DNA from 3 places in the Brevibacillus sp. NPDC058079 genome. Region 1 is predicted to be linked to each of the others. Evidence: riboswitches for the same ligand, from Rfam matches in the RefSeq annotation. Region 1 holds a riboswitch; each other region holds the start of a gene.
The links. Region 1 has a riboswitch for cyclic di-AMP ahead of ACFVS2_RS28845 (quaternary amine ABC transporter ATP-binding protein). Riboswitches for the same ligand answer to the same signal wherever they lie in the genome.
Positions count from the first base shown of each region.

Region 1 (7,461 bases):
TCAATCTCCTTAAAGCTATTTGTATCTGAATGATTTTACTCTGAATGAATACGTAAGTGATTAGTTGTTAGTCACATCCTTCATTTAACACAAAAAAGTGGTTAGAAATTACGAAAAAGAACAGTAAACAAACTGATGCCGGTTCAGTACAGACGCCAGCTTACAGCCCATTTAGAAAAAAATTGAAAAAAGTGCTTGATATACCCTGAGGGGGTATTGTATAGTAAAGGTGTGATCAGGAAACAACGTAAGGGAAACGATACGATAAAATATACCCCTTGAGGGTATTTGGAGGGATTATAATGAGCGCCAAAACAGCAGAGGCAACAGTCGCAATCTCAGGGATGACTTGCGCAGCTTGTGCACTGCGCATCGAGAAGGGCTTGGGAAAAATGGAGGGAGTGGAGACCGCCAATGTCAATCTGGCTTTGGAAAAATCCACAGTGGTGTTCGATCCAACGAGAACGAATATCGACGACATCCGCTCCAAAATTGAATCGCTCGGCTATGGCGTCGTCACTGACAAGGTGGAGCTAAACATCTCGGGAATGACATGTGCGGCTTGCTCCACACGGATCGAAAAAGGCTTGAACAAAACAGCTGGGGTTTTGAAGGCAAACGTGAACCTGGCGATGGAAACAGCCACAGTCGAATACGATTCATCACAGGTAAGTGTGACGGACATTATTCAAAAGGTAGAGAAGCTAGGGTATCAGGCGACGCGCAAGGAAGATGGAAAAGAAGAAGAAAAAGTAGATCGTCGCCAGGAAGAAATCAATCGGCAGACCCGCAAGTTCTGGATTTCCGCGATTCTGTCGCTCCCGCTGCTCTGGTCGATGGTGAGCCACTTTTCCTTCACCTCGTTTATCTGGCTGCCTGAAATCTTGATGAATCCGTGGGTACAGCTCGCATTGGCAACACCGGTACAATTCATCATCGGAGCACAGTTTTACGTGGGAGCTTTCAAAGCCCTTCGCAACAAGAGTGCCAACATGGATGTGCTGGTTGCTCTCGGTACCTCAGCTGCTTATTTCTACAGTTTATGGGTCGCGATCAATTCCATCGGTGCTCATGGCGGCCACATGCTGGAGCTGTACTTTGAGACCAGTGCGGTACTGATCACGTTGATCGTCTTGGGTAAACTGTTTGAGATGAAAGCAAAAGGACGTTCTTCGGAAGCGATCCGCAAGCTGATGGGTTTGCAAGCAAAAACAGCAGTAGTCGTACGGGATGGCGTAGAAATGACCATTCCTGTAGAAGAAGTGAGACTGGGCGACGTCGTTCACGTGAAACCGGGCGACAAAGTACCTGTCGATGGCATCGTCATGGAAGGACAGTCCGCAGTTGATGAATCGATGCTGACTGGTGAAAGTATTCCGGTGGATAAAGCCGCAGGCGATACCGTTATCGGCGCCACCTTGAACAAAAACGGCTTCTTGAAGGTTCAAGCAACCAAAGTCGGAAAAGAAACGGCTCTGGCGCAAATCATTAAAGTAGTGGAAGAAGCACAAGGAACAAAAGCACCGATTCAGCGCGTAGCTGACAGCATCTCCGGGATTTTTGTCCCAATCGTAGTAGGGATTGCTATTCTTACCTTCTTGATCTGGTACTTCTTCGTTATACCTGGCAACTTCGGTGAGGCTTTGGAAAAAGCAATTGCTGTACTCGTAATCGCTTGCCCGTGCGCCCTCGGTTTGGCTACACCGACCTCGATCATGGCGGGCTCTGGACGCGCAGCTGAGTTGGGCATCCTGTTCAAAGGCGGGGAGCATCTGGAGACGGCTCACCACCTGGATACGATCGTCCTCGATAAAACAGGGACCGTAACCAAAGGCGAGCCAGAACTGACAGACGTCATCGCCATTGATATCGAAGAACAAGAGCTGCTCTCTTTGGTCGGTGCCGCTGAGAAAAATTCCGAGCACCCATTGGCTCAAGCCATCGTTCGCGGTATTGCGGATAAAGGAATCACCCTGACCGATACAGGATCTTTTGAAGCCATTCCTGGTTTCGGTATCCAGGCAACCGTCTCTGGCAAAGAAGTACTCGTCGGTACTCGTCGCTTGCTGGAAAAACATCAAATTTCGTACCAAGCAGTGTCTGATACCATGCTGGCACTGGAGCGCTCCGGTAAAACGGCGATGCTCGCAGTCGTCGAAGGCAAGCTCGCTGGCTTGATTGCCGTAGCGGATACGATCAAACCAACCTCCAAGCAAGCTGTTCAGCGCATGAAAGCAATGGGACTGACTGTAATCATGATGACCGGTGACAACCGTCAAACTGCCGAGGCCATTGCCCGTGAAGCAGGAATCGATCACGTCATCGCAGAAGTCCTGCCTGAAGGCAAAGCCGCAGAAGTGAAAAAACTGCAAGAACAAGGCAAAAAAGTAGCGATGGTCGGCGATGGTATCAACGATGCTCCTGCACTTGCTACCGCTGACGTCGGTATGGCAATCGGTACAGGTACAGATGTGGCTATGGAAGCAGCCGATATTACCTTGATGCGCGGCGAACTGACTAGTGTCGCTGACGCCATCGAGATGAGCAAACGCACCATTCGCAACATCAAGCAAAACCTGTTCTGGGCATTGGCCTACAACACTTTGGGCATCCCGATTGCCGCAATCGGCTTCCTCGCTCCATGGCTCGCTGGTGCCGCAATGGCCTTCAGCTCCGTATCCGTTGTACTCAACGCACTGAGACTGCAACGAGTAAAGCTGTAACAACAGTAACAAGCGGCTTTGTCCGCCTTACCTATACAACATAAAATGTAAGGAGAGATTGATCATGACAAATATCACATTGAACGTAGAAGGTATGTCTTGCAACAAATGCGTAGCACGCATCGAGAACACATTGAAAGATCTGGGTGCAGAAGGCAAAGTAAACCTGGCAGAAAAAAAGGTTGAGGTTTCCTACAACGAGAGCAACTTGACTATCGATGCAGTAAAAGAAGCAATCGAAGACCAAGGCTACGACGTCGTTTAATCAGCGTGTCTTTGAAAAGCAAAGCTCCTGCCTGATTCATTGAGGCGGGAGCTTTTTTGTGTTGAGGTAAAAGTGGCTGTAGTGGAGGGGAAGAAGCCCATTTCCAGTCTACGCTTCGGCCTACGCCCCGCAAGGGGTTAAACTGTCCGCTACGAAATGAATGTCGGGAGCGCTTCAAAACTGAAAACGTTACAACGTTTTTGTATGTGATAAAAGCTGAAAACCCCCGCCATTCATTTCTCCGCTAGGTAGGGCTCCAGAGGCGCTGAGACTGGAAATGTTCTTCTTCCCAAGTCGCTTTTTTCATCTTGAAAGTAGCATTCAAAAGGTCTTTAAAAAAGCATGTAGAAACTCAACAGCTCGTAGAGGAAACAGGAGAAATAAGCGAAGATCTTTGGACACACCTACCGAGGCGTAGTGAAAAAAAGAGAAACTGCTTTTAGCGTCCACCTCTGAGACGCATCCTGAACAGTCAACTTTGGACGCGGTTTCGCTTTTTTTCACGGAGCCGGGCACCCCATGCTCCCTCGCAGGGGTTCCAAGAATCTGAGCGTTTTCTCCTGTTTCCTTCCCGCCACAATAGCGAGTATAGCGCACTAATCTTTCAATCGAATAAGCAACCAACAGCTAATTCAATCCGACTCATAAAGAAAGCCGTAATCCGGTTAAAACCGTGCTAAACGAACGTTCACAATAACTGGAAGCGAGCGTATAATTCAAATCACAATCACGATTCAATAGGAAACAACACATACGGCCTAGTTCCGAGATTCTCGGAAGCGGGGGAACCAATCTTTTGGGGTTAATCCTGAGTGATCAGGAGGGATGAGGAAATGTCTTCTCTGCCATCCTACCCGTCAGCTAACCTCGTCGGCCAAAGCAGGGAAGGTCATGGATGGATAAAGTCTAGGCATTTTATGCGCAACAAGGGGATTCCTTGCGGGCGTGTAATAGGCCGATGCAGGCTTTTTCTTTGGGACCTTTGTTCTGGAGAAAAAGGATGGATCGGCCTATTTTTTATGGCAATACCGATAAGCAGCTTACGCGATACAGTCGTGAAAGAAATGATGTGGATCGCTGGGAGGCAGTTGGTACGACATAAACCGCTGACAATCGAAATCAGGAAGACAGAGTACAGGGCGTCCTGAAAATGGACGCCAGGTATTACGTAAGCCTGCGGATTTTCAACACGAGTAAAAATCAAGCGTGCCTGCTTGGTTTTGCTGGAGTGTGGAAACTTCGCGGGCTTTTTACATTTACGAAAAAACGAAGGATGAGGGATACCATGCCCAAAATGAAAGTCCATCAACTGACAAAAGTGTTCGGCAAGCAGCCCGAGCTGGCCTTGAAGCTGCTGGCGGAAGGACGTACAAAAGAACAAATTTACAAGCAAACGGGCCAGTCTATCGGGGTAAATCAGGTCAGCTTTGAAGTCGAGGAAGGTGAAATCTTCGTGATCATGGGCCTGTCCGGCAGTGGCAAATCAACCTTAATCCGACTGTGTAATCGACTGATTGACCCAACGAGCGGAAGCATCGAGATCGATGGGGAAGAGATCGTGGACATGAAGGCGACGGCTTTGCGCGAGGTGCGGAGGAAGAAGCTCGGGATGGTTTTCCAAAATTTCGCCCTGTTTCCTCAGCGGACGGTACGAGAAAACGTCGAGTTTGGATTGGAGATTCAACAAGTACCACCAGGGCTCCGGCAAGAAAAAGCACGGGAAGCACTCGCGCTTGTTGGATTAACCGAGTGGGAAAATGCGTACCCGGATCAATTGAGCGGAGGGATGCGCCAGCGGGTCGGATTGGCGCGGGCGTTGGCTAATAATCCAGATATTCTCTTGATGGACGAAGCGTTCAGTGCACTGGACCCGCTCATTCGAAAAGATATGCAGGATGAGCTGCTGGAGCTTCAGATGACGATGAAAAAGACGATCCTGTTCATTACACATGACTTGCACGAGGCGTTGCGGCTGGGCGATCGGATTGCCTTTATGAAAGACGGACAGATCATTCAGATCGGCCGCCCGGAAGAAATCATGGCAGACCCAGCGGATGAATTCGTGCGGAAATTCGTGGAGGATGCCGACCTGTCCAGGGTCCTCGTTGCTGAAAATGTGATGAAACGGGCAGAAGCAATCACGCCTGACAAAGGGGCGCGAGTGGCGCTGCAACTCATGATGGATAACGGTGTGTCCAGCTTGTACGTCGTGGACAAAAAGCGCACACTGCTCGGCTTGATTACGGCGTATGACGTATCACTTGCGATCGGTTCGGGAGATTCGCTGGAGATGATCATGAAAACCGACCTCCCTACCGTTTTACCTGACGCACGTCTGCACAGTTTGTTTCCGATGATGGCAGATCTGCACGTCCCGATTGCTGTAGTGGGCGAGCAGCAGCGTTTGTTGGGTGTCATCGTAAAAGGAGCGGTGTTTGGCGGGCTGGTAGGCAAAGTCAATGTCCAAGAGCACCAGAGAGCAGAGGTGATGAGTGATGGACGTCGTGCCTAAGCTGCCGATTGGCGAATGGATGGAAGGGTTCGTGGAGGTGCTGGGCCAGTACAAAGGGGTATTGTTTGATCCAATGTCTATCGTCATTTCCACGATGGTGACTTACTGTTCCACGGTTTTGGCAGAGATACCTTCGCTGATTCTCATCTTGCTGCTAGGGGCCGCTGCGTGGGTTTTTGCAGGGAGAGCGTCCATGGTCTTTACGGTTATCGGACTTTCTCTCATCCACAACTTGGGGTACTGGGATGAAACGATGGAGACATTGGGACTCGTCCTCACTTCCACCATGATTTCGATCGCCATCGGGGTTCCAGTGGGCATTCTTTGCGCGAGACACGATACGTTTCGCAATCTGGTCACGCCAGTACTGGATTTGATGCAGACGATGCCAGCGTTCGTTTATTTGATTCCCGCGATCTTTTTCTTCGGCTTGGGCGAGGTGCCGGGAGTCATTGCCTCCGTTATTTTTGCTTTGCCGCCAATCGTGCGTCTCACGAACTTAGGCATACGTCAGGTCCCAGCGGAAATGGAGGAAGCGGCGGACGCCTTTGGCGCAACTGGGTGGCAAAAGCTCGTGAAAGTACAACTGCCGTATGCGAAATCCACGATCTTGGCGGGAGTCAATCAGTGCATCATGCTCGCCCTGTCGATGGTGGTCATAGCGGCTATGATCGGGGCGAAAGGCTTGGGTGCAGACGTATATCGTGCCGTTTCCCAAGTGGATATAGGAAGAGGATTCGAGGCGGGGCTATCCATCGTGATCATCGCTATCGTCTTGGATCGGCTTACTCAACATGCAGGAAAAAAGGAGAGAAATACATGATGAACAAAACGGTTCCAGCTTTACTGGCAGTGATGATGGGAGCGACAGCTTGGCTTGCAGGCTGCTCCAGCCAAAACACAAACACACAAATACCGACAGCAACGGTGATCGGTCCTATTCCTTCTGAGACGTCGGACAACGCGCTAGGAGAAAAGCTCGACTACAAAATCATCGGAATCGACGCAGGAGCTGGCTCGATGGTGAAGACAGAGGAAGTCATGAACCTGTATGGCTTGGATAAGTGGCAGCTTGTCGAAGGCTCAGATGCAGCGATGACAGCAGTTTTGATCAAGGCGTACGAAGCGAAGGAACCGATTATCATTACGGGCTGGACACCGCATTGGATGTTTAAAAAGATGGATTTGAAATATTTGGCGGATCCGAAGAACGGCTTTGGCGGAGCGGAACAAATCCATACCATCGTGCGCAAAGGGCTGAAAGAGGATCAGCCTGCTGCCTATCAATTTCTGGATAAGTTCTGGTGGGAGCCAGCCGATATGGAGTCGGTCATGGTTCAAATGATTGACGGAAAAGATCCAGAAGTGGCCGCTGCGGAATGGGTAAAAAACAACGAAGCCAAAGTAGCGAAATGGGTAGAGGGCATTAAGCCTGTTCAAAAAGAGAAACTAACTCTCGCTTATGTAGCATGGGATTCCGAGATTGCCAGCTCGCATGTCGTAGAGCATGTGCTGGAGAAGAAGCTGGGGTATGAAGTCGAATTGAGTCAGGTGCAGACTGGACCGATGTGGGCAGGAGTGGCCATTGGGGATGTAGATGGGATGGTTGCGGCTTGGCTGCCGTCTACAGATAAGAGCTATGTGAAAAAATTTGGTGGGCAAATCGAGGATTTGGGTCCGAATCTCGACGGAACCAAAATCGGACTCGTGGTTCCTTCGTACATGAACATCTCGTCCATTGAGGATCTCCAATAAGGAAGGGGAGGCGCTGCTATGAAGCATTATCTCGTAATTGGCAAGGGAGAAGCATTCACTTCTTTTGTTCAGACACTATGCTGCGACAGTTTGCCAGCTTTTTGGGGGAGGAATCCCGGTGCCTTTTCATTGACTGCGGTGCCTGGAGACAAGACGATTCAGCGTTTTTTGCCCATCTCATTTGACGAGTGCTACCGCGATCAGGA
Region 1 is NZ_JBHVSO010000013.1:112,658-120,118, reverse strand. Features, by position in the region: gene ACFVS2_RS28855 (heavy metal translocating P-type ATPase) at 303-2,723, shown strand; gene ACFVS2_RS28850 (cation transporter) at 2,788-2,988, shown strand; cyclic di-AMP (ydaO/yuaA leader) riboswitch at 3,734-3,880, shown strand; gene ACFVS2_RS28845 (quaternary amine ABC transporter ATP-binding protein) at 4,274-5,500, shown strand; gene ACFVS2_RS28840 (ABC transporter permease) at 5,484-6,323, shown strand; gene ACFVS2_RS28835 (glycine betaine ABC transporter substrate-binding protein) at 6,320-7,255, shown strand; gene ACFVS2_RS28830 (hypothetical protein) at 7,274-7,461, shown strand, end outside.

Region 2 (7,461 bases), on a different contig from region 1:
ATGGACGCTTACATCGCTATCCGCGCTTACGACAACATCAACGAGTATGCCGACGTAGCGGAAGACAAAATGGGCATTTATGCTCGCGTCCTGTATCAACCTGTACATACGAACGAGCGCGTTCCGAACAAACGCTGGGTTGTACTGCGCTACCCGAACAAGTCGATGGCGCAACTGTCCAAAATGAGTCTCGAGGGCTTTGAAGACTTCTACTTCTCCGTCTGCAATCTAGACTACGCAAAAATGTCCGCTGCCATGACTCCGTTGAAAGAGCTGATGGAGCGCACCGATCGTGTACGCATTGTCGGTCCAAAAACTGACCTGCGATTCTCCATTAAAGGAATCAATGCCATCAAATGCGACGGCAAACGCAATATCCCGGATGGTGAAGTATACACCGCTCCTGTGCGCGATTCCGTGGAAGGAACGATTTTCTACAACGCGGCATCGATCTACAACGGCGTTACCTTCAATGATGTTCAGTTCACTTTCAAAGAAGGAAAAATCGTGGAAGCGACCAGCTCCAATACCAAAGCATTGAACGACATCCTCGACACTGACGAGGGCGCACGCTATATCGGAGAATTCGCGATCGGCTTCAACCCGCACATCCTCCACCCAATGCTGGACATCCTGTTTGACGAAAAAATCGCGGGCAGCTTCCACTTCACGCCAGGGAATGCTTACACAGTAGCAGACAACGGCAACCGCTCCTCCATTCACTGGGACTTGGTCCAAATCCAACGCCCTGAATACGGCGGCGGCGAAATCTGGTTTGACGATGTGCTGATCAGAAAAGACGGGATCTTTGTGTTGCCAGAGCTGGAAGGCTTGAATCCGGAGAATTTGATTTAAATGAAATGAATGAAAAAATGGGTTAGGGAATGAGGTTCCCTAGCCCATTTTCTATTGTTCAGAGAAAATAAAGTATTAGACTGGCCTGGTCCATTGAGCTATCGTACCCGTTAGTTGAATCCTAAACTGTCCAAAATTGAATTTATAAACTCAGTTTTTTCATCCGTATACAGTAGTTTATCTTTTTCGTGTTTCTGGGAGAGTTTCACTTTCAACTCTTGATATTCGTTTAGTGCTGCGTCATTTTTCAATAAATAGTCTCTAAATGCAAGTATCTTTTCTAGATACAAACTGCCTGTTTGGAACATGTGAATTTGATGAGTTCTTGGCTCACCCTTACTGAAATAATGTCTGTCGGGAAGTATGTTTGTTCCCCTATAAGCATATCCAAGCCTCTCTAAGCCTTGGACACATTCACTCCCATGTTGATAATCTTTTAATTCAATTCCAATATCAATTATAGGTTTCGCCGATAAGTTTTTCACAGCCGTACTGCCTATATGGTGGACTGCCAAGATAAGTTCGCCAAGTTCATTTTCTATCTGTGTTTTCTCCCATATAAATTCCTTCTCCCACTCTGCCGTCCAAGCGATAAGAAAGACTTTACCTTTGGGTAGTCCTAGCACTCCTATCACCTCTGCATCAAATTAATCATTCTATTATAATCCAAATTCGTTGAGCGTAACTGCCCGTTAGTTCAACGGTCCTGGTCTAAAACTTTGTTATCTCTGTACAGATGCAGACCATTCAGTCGCAAGCAAAACCAAATCAAGCTAACGATCGCAGTATATCATCGATTTTTTTGCCGTTGGAAATAATTCCGTTATTCATCCAAGTTAGAAAATCAACCTCGTAAACGCGGTTGTTTCGTACAGCAGGCAGATCACGCCACTCTGGCTGCTCCAGCAGTTCCCTCTCCTTTCCTTCTGCCTGACTATGCCACTTATCGAAAGTAATGAACAGATGATCCGCGGTTAACGTACGCAGGTCCTCTACAGAGAGATTGAACATGCCCGGCCTATTCGCTTTTGAAGCTACACCTACTGCGGAATGGGAGCGCAAGCCAACATCGCCATAGAGAACAGTCGAAACAAAGCCTTGCCCTTCTCCCGCATATTGGATGATGTGGTCCGCCGAGATACGTAAAAAAGCGACCGTTTCACCTTTCATAACCTGACTCAGCGTATGACTCGTGCTCCGTGCTTTGAAATCATACTTTGCGATAGCATCGTCGGCCAACTCCGTCCGACCGAAATAATCAGCGACGGTACGCAGCAGCGTACGCCAATTACTTGTCTGCTCACGCAGGATGCACGTGTTGGATATGCGTCGGCACTGAGAATATTGCAGTTGCTCGTAACGATCTATAAGCAATATCAAATCCGGCTTATAACCGGAAAGCGCGTCAAAGTTGCCGCCGTTCTCGTCGAACGTCGGAATATGGTTTAAGCCTAGATAGTCTTGTTTTCCCCATTTCGCATGCCAATACTGGGCGATAGGCTGCATATCCAGCGCGACTATGAAATCCTCCAAATACGGCGCTACTACTCTAAGCTGTCCCTTGCGGCTGCGACGGTATTGTCCGGGCGATATGCCTACCGTCTGCTTGAAACGACGATTGAAATAATATTCATTGTTGAAACCTGCATTCAGCGCAATATCGAGCAGCTTGTCATCGGCGCTTGCCAGCCACTTCTTGGCTTGATTAATCCGTACTTCATTCAAGTACTGAAGCGGTACTTGACCCGTAGCCTCTTTGAACAGACGGGTATACTTCCAGCGATCAATGCCTGCGAGGGAGGACAGCTCCTCCAAGTTCAGAAGCTCACGGTAATACTGATGAATATGCCGTATGCTAAGCTCTACCCCATTCCGCTCGATATCCGTTCCCTTATCCTCGGCTGCAGGTGCATTTTGGCGGAATAGAAAGAGCAGCAGCTCTTGAAATCTCACAAATCGTTGGAACAGCTCGAGCTCGTCGCTCGCCCCGCGGAGCTCATATAACTCATCAAGCAGCTCCATCGTCTTCGCGAAGGGTGCGCAGGCAAGCTCTTGCTTATCCGGCAGCAAGCTCGAAGCTGCTTCATAGCCGCTCGTTTCGAAGCACACTTGGTAATAGCTGCAGCTCATAACCTCTTGATCAACATATAAAGATCTTCCTGGCCCCTGCAAATAGCATTTTCCTTGTCCCGTCCCGCTCATTATAATGAGCAGTTCAAAGCTTTCCTTATCGTTTCTATCGCTGCCGTCCAAATCACTCATTTCTGCTTGCTCGCCCGCAACGACTAAGCGGATCGATCGCAGCGCATATTGGACTAAAGGAGCAGTCCCAGCTTGTTTGCGCTGTTCAATATCCATCGTTACTATCAACCGCCTTTTAATTGATATTCATTCTCAATGAATATAGTGTAAATCAAATCGAGCCACCCATCAACCTTCGTTGAAAAGCGGCTCTTTCTCAATTATGGCGATGAGTCCCGCCAATGAACTTAATCACTCTTATTTCCTGCTAAGAAGCCAATAATCGAAGTAAATCATCCATCTTCAACCCGTTGGCCGTAATGGCTCCCGTCTGCCAATACGATCTCTCTACGGGATATACATGGCCGTTCTTAAATGCAGGAACGGTCTGCCATAACGGATCTGCCTTCATTTCCTCAAGCGCTTTCGTGTTGCTCTCATCCTCCCACGTCCCGTTGGACGGAAGCAAAATAATATGGTCCGCGTCAAGCTCCGGAATGACCTCCTTCGACAAGACGATATTGCCCTCCGTCATCGCCTCGGCGAACCTCGGCGCCTTCAGCCCAAGATCCTCATACAAGATTTGTCCGACAAACGTGTTATGAATGCCGAAAATATTAATCGATTTATCTACGACGTTCATCCGCAGAACAACAAGCTTCTCATCGCCGATCGCCGCGTTCAGCTTCGCCTTCACATCGACAATACGGGCTTCGTAATCGGCAAGAACCTGCTCCGCCTTGTCGCTGAGACCAAGCAATTCGGCGATTAAGGTCAATGTTTTGCGCGAATCCGCAAGTACGTCGTCCGGCAAGCGGAACGTCGGCGCAACCTTGGAATAGAGCGCGTATTGTGCTACATCGACCTCTCCGGCGCCGATGATCAAGTCCGGCTCGGACACAAGCATGGCTTCGATGCTGCCGGTCACGTCGAACAACGGCACTTCCAGCTTCAAATAATCCTGCTTGCCCCACATCGGGTTATAATATTGGACAATAGGCGTTACCCCAAGCGCAACCAAATAATCTTCACGATAAAGAGCTGAGATTCGCTTTGGATTTGTCGGAATCTCTACCTCTCCGAAGCCATCGGTTACGACGCGCGTTTCCGTCTGAGGCGGAGCTTCGCTTGGCGCTGCCGTTGCCTGTGCAGGCTGATCGGTAGTCACCGTGGCCACAGCTTGATCGCCTGTCGAGCCGCAACCTGTCACCGTAATCATTGCTGCCGTTATAAGCGATATCCATCCTGTTTTCATAAATCCCGATCTTGCCATGATTAAATTCACTCCAATAAGTTTTATGTTTTGTAGCAAAACAATTCGTTGATTTATAGTGATAATCATTATCATCTTACTTGAGTAAATTTTACCCCAAATTGGATTGCATGCTCAATACACATTCTCTACGACCAGCTTTATACAAACTCGTCACTTCCTGACTAACGAAAAACAATAAAAAAAGGAGCCTCGCATAAGAGGCCCTATCCACCTGCACTGTCTATGAGGTATGCTGAATCAGCTCGGGAAGCATTCGGAGCAGCCGCCGATCATATGCGCATCCCTTTTTCTGACTCAACTTTTAACGTCAGACCCCACTTAAGCGATTGAGCGGCTAGGATTTGCGAACAGGTAAATATGCTTTTGGAATTTTACAGGCGACACTGTAAGCGGGATTGAACACGTTGGCCACCTCATATTCGACGACTTGGCCGAGCAGCAGGCTTGCTTCATTTACCGAGAGCCGATAGTCTTCGACTAGCAAGGAGAGCATTTCAGTAGCTGCGTGCTGAAGCGCTTGTTCGAGCGGTCTGGCGTTGCCGATGCAAGACAAGTGAGTGTCGGACTCCACCCTCTCAATAAAACAAGAGATATTCTTATTAATCCTACCAAATTTTACGGGTTTCTTTCACCGGTGAATCTCTGTTATTCTAGGTCATGCCAAACAAAACAGCCGAAACTTCCTCTCGAATGGAAGTGCGGGGGATCTTTTTTACTTGCAGATGAGAGATCTGCATGGGGTGAATCGCCAAAGTGCGTAGGGTTGTTTCCTCAATCCGAATCCGTCAACTAACCTCGTAGGCAAAAAAAAGGAGACGATGTGAATATGAAACGCCTTGGTACTATTGCAATCGCGACATTGGGATTGGGATTTGTTCTTTCCGGCTTTTCTAACACAGCTTCTGCCGCTACCACATGTCCGCAATACGGGTATCAACCATATATGCAACCTGTCCAACCGCAAATGCAAGCACCTTACGCAGCACCAGCGAATCAACAGCAGCCAGCTCAACAGCCAGTAAAACAAGCTAACCAACAAGTGGATGCTTCCTCTGTTGGGAAGCAAGTAACTGATTTGGTAAACCAAGAGCGTGCAAAAGCAGGTCTGAAGCCAGTGGAACTGGATGCTTCCCTGAACAAAGTTGCACAAGCAAAAGCGGCTGATATGTCCAACAACAACTACTTTGACCATACAAGCCCTACGTATGGCTCTCCATTTGACATGATGAAACAATTCGGTGTATCTTCTATGACCGCGGGTGAGAACATCGCCATGGGTCAACGCACCGCTGAGGAAGTCATGAACCAATGGATGAACAGTGAAGGACACCGTCAAAACATCATGAATCCTTCCTTCACCAAAATCGGTGTAGGCTTTGTGAATGGATACTGGGTACAAGAATTCATCGGATAATGAAATTGGATATAAATGCCGAGTCCTCTAGCGGGGACCCGGCTTTCTTGTTTTTTCGAAGCCTTGTCTGGAGTGGCCCTTGAACATCTATCTCCGTGAAAAGCCAACAGCTAGCTTTATACGCTTTATTCAGATTTACTTCCCATTTCTAGTTGGTTTGTCTTAGTCCTTGCATATTCGTATCGTTGTATTTACGTATTTTATCTGCTTCTGGTAAAACAGCTCCCTGAATTGAAAAGTCTGACAGGGTTACATTCCTACTCGATTTTCTTAAGGGTTTGTTCTCTTGGTTACGTGCCTGTTCCATTTTTTTATATGCCTGTAGTGCTTCCTTATCCCCTTGGTTAATGGCCCCAGCCCAAGTAGCCAATGATATTCCAGCAACAATTACCGCACCTATCAATGTCCATGTGTATTTATTCATAACTCCCCCAAAGTTAATTCGTTTCGTTATAAGAATATTCTGTTAAAATTTGAATTCCCATGAATCATGCAATAAAAAAAATGGAGACATTGAAGCGTCTCCATTTTTTTGCGATCATTTCATCCATACGGCAACCTGACCTCAAAACATGTACGAATCAAATCACTTTGAACAGAAATCGTTCCCCGATGCTTCTCGACGATATTTTTTGCAATAAACAGGCCGAGTCCTGTGCCTCCCCCTTGATGCGTTCGCGCTTTATCGCCCGTAAAAAACATTTCAAAAATATGCGGCAGCGCCTCCTCAGGTATCTGGTCACCGTAATTCATGATTTGTACGACCACTTCATCGCCCTCACGATAAGCGTTCAAATCGATAAATTGGCCATCGCCCCCGTAGCGTATCGCGTTGGTCAGGATATTCTCAAATACGCGCGCCAACAGCTCTCCATCTCCCACGATTACTAACTGAGCAGCAATCGTACATCGTGCGACTAGCTCATTTTTCTCAAAGGAAGGATACATCTCTTCATTTAACTGGACAAGCAATTCACTCAAATCAATGACCTTTTGCTCGAGGTTGACCATGCCGTAATTCATTCTCGTAATTTCGAAGAGCTCATCAATCAGCTTTTCCAATCGTTGCGACTTGGTAAAAGCAATCGTCGCATAATGCCGCATTTGTTCTTTTGGCATCTGCTCGTCTCGTAAAACTAAATCTAAATAACCCAGTACGGATGTCAGCGGTGTGCGTAAATCGTGCGCCAGATTCAAAACAAGCTGATCCTTGCTGCTTTCGGCGAAATCTCCTCTTTCTACCGCCTTTTGCAGCATTTCACTTGCCAGATTGATATCCTTGGCGATATCTGCGAACTCATCATTGGATGGAATATGGACATGCCGAGTAAAGTCTCCACTGGCGAGATAATGAATGCCCGTGGAAATCTCCCGAAAGTAGCTCGCATACCGTTTGGTCAGGTGATAGAAATACAAGATCGCAATGGGAGCAAAGACAAGCAAAAAGAAATTGATATCCCCCATCTCCCTGATGAAACGGCGAACCTGGGCGAGCGGATCTTCGTACTTAACCTCCATCCGATAGTAAAACTGGAGTACTTTATAAAGCAGAAAGGTTACGATACCGGCCAGAAGCATGCCAAGCCCAAGAAGCCCAAGCATTTTGGAACGAAAGCTATGTCTCCTCTTCACCATGGAAAAAATGAACCACTCCCTATCCCAATTTTCGTCCAGA
Region 2 is NZ_JBHVSO010000014.1:80,644-88,104, reverse strand. Features, by position in the region: gene ACFVS2_RS29440 (aminopeptidase) at 1-855, shown strand, start outside; gene ACFVS2_RS29435 (GrpB family protein) at 966-1,481, opposite strand; gene ACFVS2_RS29430 (helix-turn-helix domain-containing protein) at 1,624-3,213, opposite strand; gene ACFVS2_RS29425 (ABC transporter substrate-binding protein) at 3,365-4,369, opposite strand; gene ACFVS2_RS29420 (hypothetical protein) at 4,707-4,925, opposite strand; cyclic di-AMP (ydaO/yuaA leader) riboswitch at 5,034-5,191, shown strand; gene ACFVS2_RS29415 (CAP domain-containing protein) at 5,199-5,786, shown strand; gene ACFVS2_RS29410 (hypothetical protein) at 5,935-6,210, opposite strand; gene ACFVS2_RS29405 (HAMP domain-containing sensor histidine kinase) at 6,330-7,421, opposite strand.
Region 2: it holds a riboswitch for cyclic di-AMP, as region 1 does, so the genes downstream of both, ACFVS2_RS29415 (CAP domain-containing protein) here and ACFVS2_RS28845 (quaternary amine ABC transporter ATP-binding protein) in region 1, are expected to answer to the same signal.

Region 3 (7,461 bases), on a different contig from region 1:
AAACACGATTGGCACTGCAATTTGGAACAAATCATCGATCCCAACACCAAACCACATATCCATCGCGATAATGGTCCCCAGGGAGAATAGAATCCCTCCGCCAATCCGATTTTTCTGCCCCCACAAACGAAGGCCGAAATAAATAAGCACCATCGGCCACAAATCAAACAAACCGAACGAAATGATACCCAAACTGTCTAATAAAAGGCCGATTCCCGTAAAAATAATCAGGATACCAGCCAACATTTTGTGCAAACGGGACAGTTTCACAAAAGTCTCCTCTCTCACGCCCCATGCTGATCGTTTTCACTTTGACCATTACGACATGTATAGATGAATGCAGGCGGAATGTTCAACAGGGTAAAGTCGATCTTGACCCAGGGAAAACGATCCTGCAACTCAGCTTGGAGTTGTAGCGAATATTGGAATGTAATGAATAGGCCCCCTGGCTTCAGTACAGATTGAACTTCGTCCAGAATTGCTGCCCTCTGCTCTTGTGGAAAATTGGCGAATGGCAGACCTGAGATAATGACATCTGCACCTGCAAGGTTCTGCTCCTCCAAGTAAGACCTAAGTTTAGTCGCTTCCTCCCTGATAGGAAGATCGGGAAAACGTGATTGAAGCATAGAGCGAAAATGGGAATCTCGTTCCACAAGCACGTACTGTGTGCCGGGACGCAAGCGCTGATAGATCGTTTGGGTAAATGCCCCTGTACCAGGTCCCAGCTCCAGGATCACATCGGTTGAAGCCCAATCGACGCTTTTCAACATTTGCTCACATAAAAAACGAGAGCTGGGGATTATACTACCAACGCGTCCAGGCTCAGCGATAAATCGCCGCAAAAAGACCAAGAAGTCCTGCAAGAATCGTACCTCCTAGGGGAAAAGCAGCCTGATGTACACAGGCTGCCGAATTGACACAATCTATTCTACACCCAGTCCCCCAGTTCCTGTCGAATTAGGATTGTACAGGTTTGGCTACCGGTGTTTTTACTTCATTAATGGATGCTTTGATGCTGGCTAGTTCTGCATCGAGATCATCCTTTTCCAGTTCAGACAAAGCGTTCTCCCAAGCGCGGTTTGTTTGGCGCCATTGTCCACTCATTTGCGCTTCTGCTTCCATGCGCATGACTTTTTCTTCCATGCGGGCGAAGCCACGGCCTGCGGACGGATTGCCGATACCGACAACTGCTTGATTGACTTGCTTTTGTGTACGAGCTACTTGTGCACGTGCCATCAGTGTGAACCTTTTCGCACGCATTTTATAGAACTCTTCCTTCAGCTCAGCCAGCTTCTCGCGCATTTGCGTAGCTGCCTCGGATGCTGACAGGTAGAGACCTTCATATTCCGCTGCACGGCCTTCGTACTGCTTCTTGTCAGCGAGTGCTCGACGAGCCAACTCGTCTTCTCCCTCAGTCAAGGCGAGCTTGACTTGACGATCGCGTTTTTCGATCAGAGCATTGGCTTCGTCCAATTGCTGGCGGAATTTCTTTTCCAGTGCAACCTGACGGGCAACTGCTACTTCAACTTGTCCGATTTCTACTTCCATGTCACGCATATATTGATTCAGCATTACTACCGGATCTTCCATCGAATCCAATGCATCATTCACCGAAGCTACTGTCAGGTCACGCAAACGTTTAAAGATACTCATTATTTTTTCCTCCTCATCATATCACATCATATTGTTCATCCAAAAGACTCTTGCGACATAGGCGTTATTGTGGGCGTCTTCTTACATCTCTCTCCCAAGCGTCCAGCGTATCTTCCTTTAATACTTTTTGGGCCCATTCACGCTCCCAAGCAGGTGGAGCTTGTTTAGGTTCTTGACTGGGACGCAGTAAGCGATATCCCAGATAAATCACCCCAATGGCCAGAAGTGCGTGAAATAGTAGGTCAAGCTTGCCAATCAACATCAGGAACCCGAATAGGAAGACTAGGATTCCCCAAAAGCGTGAACCGGTTTGTCCCATAATCTTTTTGGCACCGTATATCATGATCACACCGGGAATGATGAACCCGAGCAAGTCTCCGATATCGATACCCACCAGATCTAGAAGAACCAACCCACCGACTAGCAGCAGAACCAGCCCGAGTAGAACTTTGCCAGACCGTTCGCTCATTACTCGCTTACCTCCATTCGTTTTGCATGTGGTGCTTGTGGAACGTTATGCCCTTATTGTAGCCCTCGGTATAGGCTTCCCATAACGGGCGTGCGGTTGGTTTTTCCCTCCGTCCTTGGACGGAGACAATTTCCTGCCCTAATCGGACAAGCTGTCCCGCAAGGCAGAACAAGCGCGCGTCGAAAGGCGTCTTGCACTGTTGAACGAAAACGTTACAGCATTTGACGGTATTTTTGTGACGAATATGTGAACAAGTAGATGAAAAAGAAGGAAAAGAAGGACTGGCGTAGAATCTTCGTAAGAGTGCGTGTAAAAAAACATCGAAAAATAGCCGAATTCCGCTTGGCGGAAACGGGGGAACCACGTTTTTGGGGTGAATGGTTGCTACTCCTAGCAGCCTAGGGCGTCCTTTCGACCGAACCCTTCAGCTAACCTCGTAGGCTCACGAAGGGAGCAGTTTCTTTTGCGCAAGGTGATTTTATCTTTATTTATGGCTGGAATGCTTGCTATGGGGGCAGGCGCTGCACAGGCTGCTGAGGAGAATACTCTCAATGAAGTAGTCAGCGACTTGTACGGTACCCCTTACAAATCTTCCGGCTCGTCCAAAAAGGGCTTTGACTGCTCCGGTTTCACGCGCTACGTATTTGATGCGTTAGGTGTAGACCTGCCTCACAATTCTGCTTCCCAGTACGAATTAGGTACAGAGGTAACCAGAAAAGATTTGCAGCCAGGCGATCTCGTATTCTTCAATACGAACGGTCGCAGCATTTCTCACGTGGGTATCTACATTGGAGACGGCACATTCGTGCACTCGGAATCTGGTCGTGGAGTCGTCAACACCAAGTTGAGCGATCCATACTACTGGAGCAAGCGTTATGTAGGCGCCAAGCGTCTCAGCGTTCCTGTTCTAGCGAAAGCAGAAACTCCGAAAAAGGAAAAAGCGGTGCAAGCTGCATCGTTGCCGGAAAAACCAGCTCAAAAATAGTCGTTCGGCAAAATAATAAAAGCCAGGGACACTACGTCTCTGGCTTTTTCTGACGGAATTTAGTACCTGGTCTAAAGAGGTACCCTCATATATTAGAACAACTTAATAACTTACGGGGTTTCTTCCCCTGATCAGGTCAAAGCATGTTATGATAGACAAGACCCATTCTTTGAATGGTATTCCTTATTAATAGAAGTAACTGGGGGTTGTTCCGGTGAAAGATCACATTTTAATTGTCGATGACAATCTGGAGATTATTGAACTGCTAGAAGACATTTTGGAGAACGAGGGCTTCACCGTTTCCTCCGCAGAGAGTGGAGAAGATGCACTCTCCCTACTCAGCCAAGGAGAGCGACCCAATCTGATCCTTTTGGATATTATGATGCCCAACATGAGTGGCTACGAGCTCTGTTCTCAAATTCGCCGTGAATGGGATTTGCCTATACTGTTTCTCAGTGCAAAAGGAAAAGCGGTAGATAAGGTAGTCGGCTTTGAAATTGGCGCAGACGATTACATTACGAAGCCTTTTGATACAGAAGAACTGCTCGCTCGCATTCGTGCCCACCTGCGTCGTTATGAGCGCATTCGCAAGCATACTGAGGAGCAGCCTGAGAAGGAAACAGCCTCTTCTCCGATTACAGTTTTGAAATTCAAGGACCTAGAAATTCATAAAGAAACGTATTCCGTTTATGTATGTAATCAAAAAATCGAGCTCTCTACCAAAGAATTCCAACTACTCACATTCCTCGCAGAAAATGCGGGCATCGTCTTTACAAGAGAGCAAATCTACGACCGCGTCTGGGGATATGGTTATGGCTCGCTCAATACAGTGACCGTCCATATCAAAAACCTCCGTGAAAAGCTGGAAACAGAGCGTCAGTTCATTAAAACACAATGGGGGACAGGCTACGTATTTATCGGGGAGAAGCTTTAAATGAGCTTACGTAATAAAATTTTTCTCTCCTTCATTTCCTTGATCACACTAAACATCTTGTTGTTTAAATTCGTTTTTCAAGACATTATTGTCGCTCAACTCAAAAATGATCGGCATAATCAGTACCAGGCTGAGAAGGAAGCCGCAGAGAAGGTCATGCTCAATCAATTGCTTCTCGTCAGTAATTTCAAGGACCCAATCGAACGATTGGAGCTTGAAAAGCAGTTGCCAGACGACGTGATGTACCGCATGCTCGTGAAGGATGCCAATGGAAACACCATCTACAGCAAAACATCACGCGCCTATAATTTGAAAATGCCTTCTCCCTCCTCATCAAACCGTGGCGATTCTGCCAAGCAAAATGACCTCAAAGTGGTAGCTGAGTACCATTTTCAGCAGGAGCCACCGCGTACAGGGGAGATCGTTGTTTATTTCTACACAGATGATTACGACATAATGGCTACGACAGGGGTTTCCATGATGCTTTGGTTTATTTACGGAAGCATTAGTCTGGTGGGATTGGTTCTACTCGCTTTGTTCGTTCGCTGGATACTACGGCCCGTGAACGAATTATCGCGCGTCACCCAAGAAATCCAGGAAGGGAAACGGTTAGTGACATTTACGTATCGATCGCATGATGAGTTTGGCCAACTCTTTCGATATTTCGGGGATATGGTTGATGAGCTTCGCTTAGCGGAAGAAAGACAGGCCGAAATGATTGCTTCGATCGCCCACGACTTCCGCACACCTCTCACCACGATCAAAGGGTATGCGTCATATATCGGCTCCGGTCGTGTGACGGATATGACCAAAATACAGAAACAGATGAGCAAAATCGAGTTAAAAACGACTGACTTGGAAAAGCTGCTAGATGAGTTGCAGGACTTCACCGCCCAAAGCTCCGAAGTCCGACTCAACATTAACCGCATTCATGTCAAAAGCTTCTTGAGAGGAATTATTGAGGACTATTTGCCAAGAATCAAAGAGGCAGGCCTCACCTTTCAATGGAAGCTGCGTATTTCCAATGAACTACACATCGAAGCGGATGAGACCAAGCTGCGACGTGTCATGGAAAACTTGTTGAACAACGCCATTCACTACAATAAACCAGATGGCTCCATTTACCTTACTTGTGATCAGCGAGAAGGACATGTCCTTTTTACTGTGATCGACAAAGGAGAAGGAATCGCCTCCGAAGACTTGCCGAAGATTTTCACCAAGTTTTATCGGGCGGAAAAATCACGAAATCGCAACAGTGGCGGTACAGGCTTAGGCTTAACGATTTGCAAGAGCATCGTCCGGCTTCACGGCGGAGATCTGATGGTAAACAGTGAATTGGGAATGGGAAGCAGTTTCTCCTTCACCATCCCCTTCTTCCACGGGTAGCTTTCACAAGCTACCCTTACTTTATATAGATTTATTCCCACTTAATTATTTCTTTATATTTTACTAGTAAAATAATTTTTGTAAGCATGTTGCTTTCAGTGATAAATAACCCCCAGTTCGGTATCTGACACAATCGGCGAAACCGTAGTGATAAGATGCCTCTTTTTTTGCCCTCAATTTCCATTTTTTTCTATCTCTTCTCCAAACGCATCGGCAGTCCGTTTTTGGGACGCAAGGTGACCAACGGCTCGGGCTCCACTGCCTGATTCGGTTCAGCCAGACGTAGTCGATATCGCTGTGCGATCGTCGCCAATAGCAAAGCCGCCTCCATCAAAGCAAAGTTATTCCCAATACAAACACGCGGCCCACCGCCAAATGGAAAATAAGCATAAGCTGGATTTCTTTTTAAGAGGTCGCTGTCAAAACGCTCTGGAATGAATTGTTCAGGCTGCTCATAATAGCGTGGGTTACGGTGCATGACATATTGGCTCATCATCAGTGTTTCGCCGGGCTTATACGTGTGATCGCCGATCTCAACCTCTTCTACCACTTCCCGGTTAATCGTCCACGCCGCAGGATAGAGCCTCAATGTTTCCTGTACAATGAGATTCGTATACTTCAGCTGGGGAAGATCCTCGACTGTCGGCAGCTTTTCACATAGCACCGTTGACAGCTCGTCATGCAGCTTTTGCTCCACCTCGGGATGAGTAGCCAGCAAATAGAAAATCCACGACATGGTATTCGCAGTCGTCTCATGGCCAGCCACAAAAATGGTCATGACCTCGTCACGCACCTGCTCATCTGTCATTCCTTGCCCATCATCTTCATCACGCGCTGCCAAAAGCATCTCCAACAAGTCCTTATGCTCTTCTCCTTCGCTATTACGACGAGCTTCGATCAAGGAATAGATTGTTTTGTCCAGCAGCTCACTCGACTCCAGGAACTCCCGATTGCTTTTGGTAGGTACGGACAAAGGAATGTCGATAAAAGAGGAGCCTTTATTTGCCACGTATTTCAAACCGACATCGATGGCATGTCCAATCTGATCGGCGCCTTCCTTGACGGTTTTGCCAAACATAGTCTCCGTAATGATCGCAAGGGTTACTTTCATCATGTCCGAGTGAATATCACGCAGCTCCCCGGTTTTCCAATCCGACATGAGATCAACTGCTTGCCGGACCATCACATCTCCGTAGCTGGCGATACGTTCTCGATGAAAAGCTGGCTGCATAAGCCGCCGTTGTCGCAGATGTTTTTTTCCTTCACTGGTGAGAATTCCATCCCCTACGACAGGTCGCGCAGACTGCAACGCTTTCCCTTTTCGAAAATGCGCCTGCTTGTTAACCAAAACCTCTTTGATGTGATCCGGATTCGTTAACAGGTAAACATGGCGGGAAGGACCGAAGCGAAAATGGACGACTTCTCCATGCTCTTCTACAGCGTCGCGGATGAACTGAAGCGGCGATCGGCGAAATGCCATCAAGTTCCCTGAGATCGGAAGACCTTTTGGGCCAGTGATCGTGATATTCATGCGTCTCCTCCTTTTTACATGCAAAATCCTACCGATAGTATCCGGCACGTTAAGGAGATTATGCGAAAAAAAGCCACCCGAACTTCGGATGGCTGACGAAATCATTTTGTTTATCGTGTAACAGGTTGATCTGTGCGCAACAGGCGAGAAGCAATCAGTCGCTCGCGTACCTTGATGCCAATCAGAGAAGCCAGAACTGCTTTGACAACTCCTACAATAAGGAAAGGCGTTACACCAAAAGCGACAGCTTTATCCCACGGAATATCCATGACGTATTTGAGCTGTACAGCACCAAAAGCGAGTGCGACAAACATGCCAATGATATTGGCGATGATGGCGTTTTTCAAGGTGAATCTTGTTTTCTCCAAGTAGAGCCCGGTCACATACGCGGATGCAATAAACCCAAATATGTACCCGCCTGATTTTCCGACCAATATTTGCAATCCGCCTTTTGCCTCGCTGAATACAGGCAATCCGACTGCACCGAGCAAAACGTAAATAAC
Region 3 is NZ_JBHVSO010000006.1:50,892-58,352, forward strand. Features, by position in the region: gene liaF (cell wall-active antibiotics response protein LiaF) at 1-270, opposite strand, end outside; gene ACFVS2_RS18390 (class I SAM-dependent methyltransferase) at 285-863, opposite strand; gene ACFVS2_RS18395 (PspA/IM30 family protein) at 958-1,653, opposite strand; gene ACFVS2_RS18400 (LiaF transmembrane domain-containing protein) at 1,718-2,122, opposite strand; cyclic di-AMP (ydaO/yuaA leader) riboswitch at 2,442-2,581, shown strand; gene ACFVS2_RS18405 (C40 family peptidase) at 2,586-3,107, shown strand; gene ACFVS2_RS18410 (response regulator transcription factor) at 3,322-4,041, shown strand; gene ACFVS2_RS18415 (sensor histidine kinase) at 4,042-5,427, shown strand; gene ACFVS2_RS18420 (cytochrome P450) at 5,618-6,958, opposite strand; gene ACFVS2_RS18425 (biotin transporter BioY) at 7,069-7,461, opposite strand, start outside.
Region 3: it holds a riboswitch for cyclic di-AMP, as region 1 does, so the genes downstream of both, ACFVS2_RS18405 (C40 family peptidase) here and ACFVS2_RS28845 (quaternary amine ABC transporter ATP-binding protein) in region 1, are expected to answer to the same signal.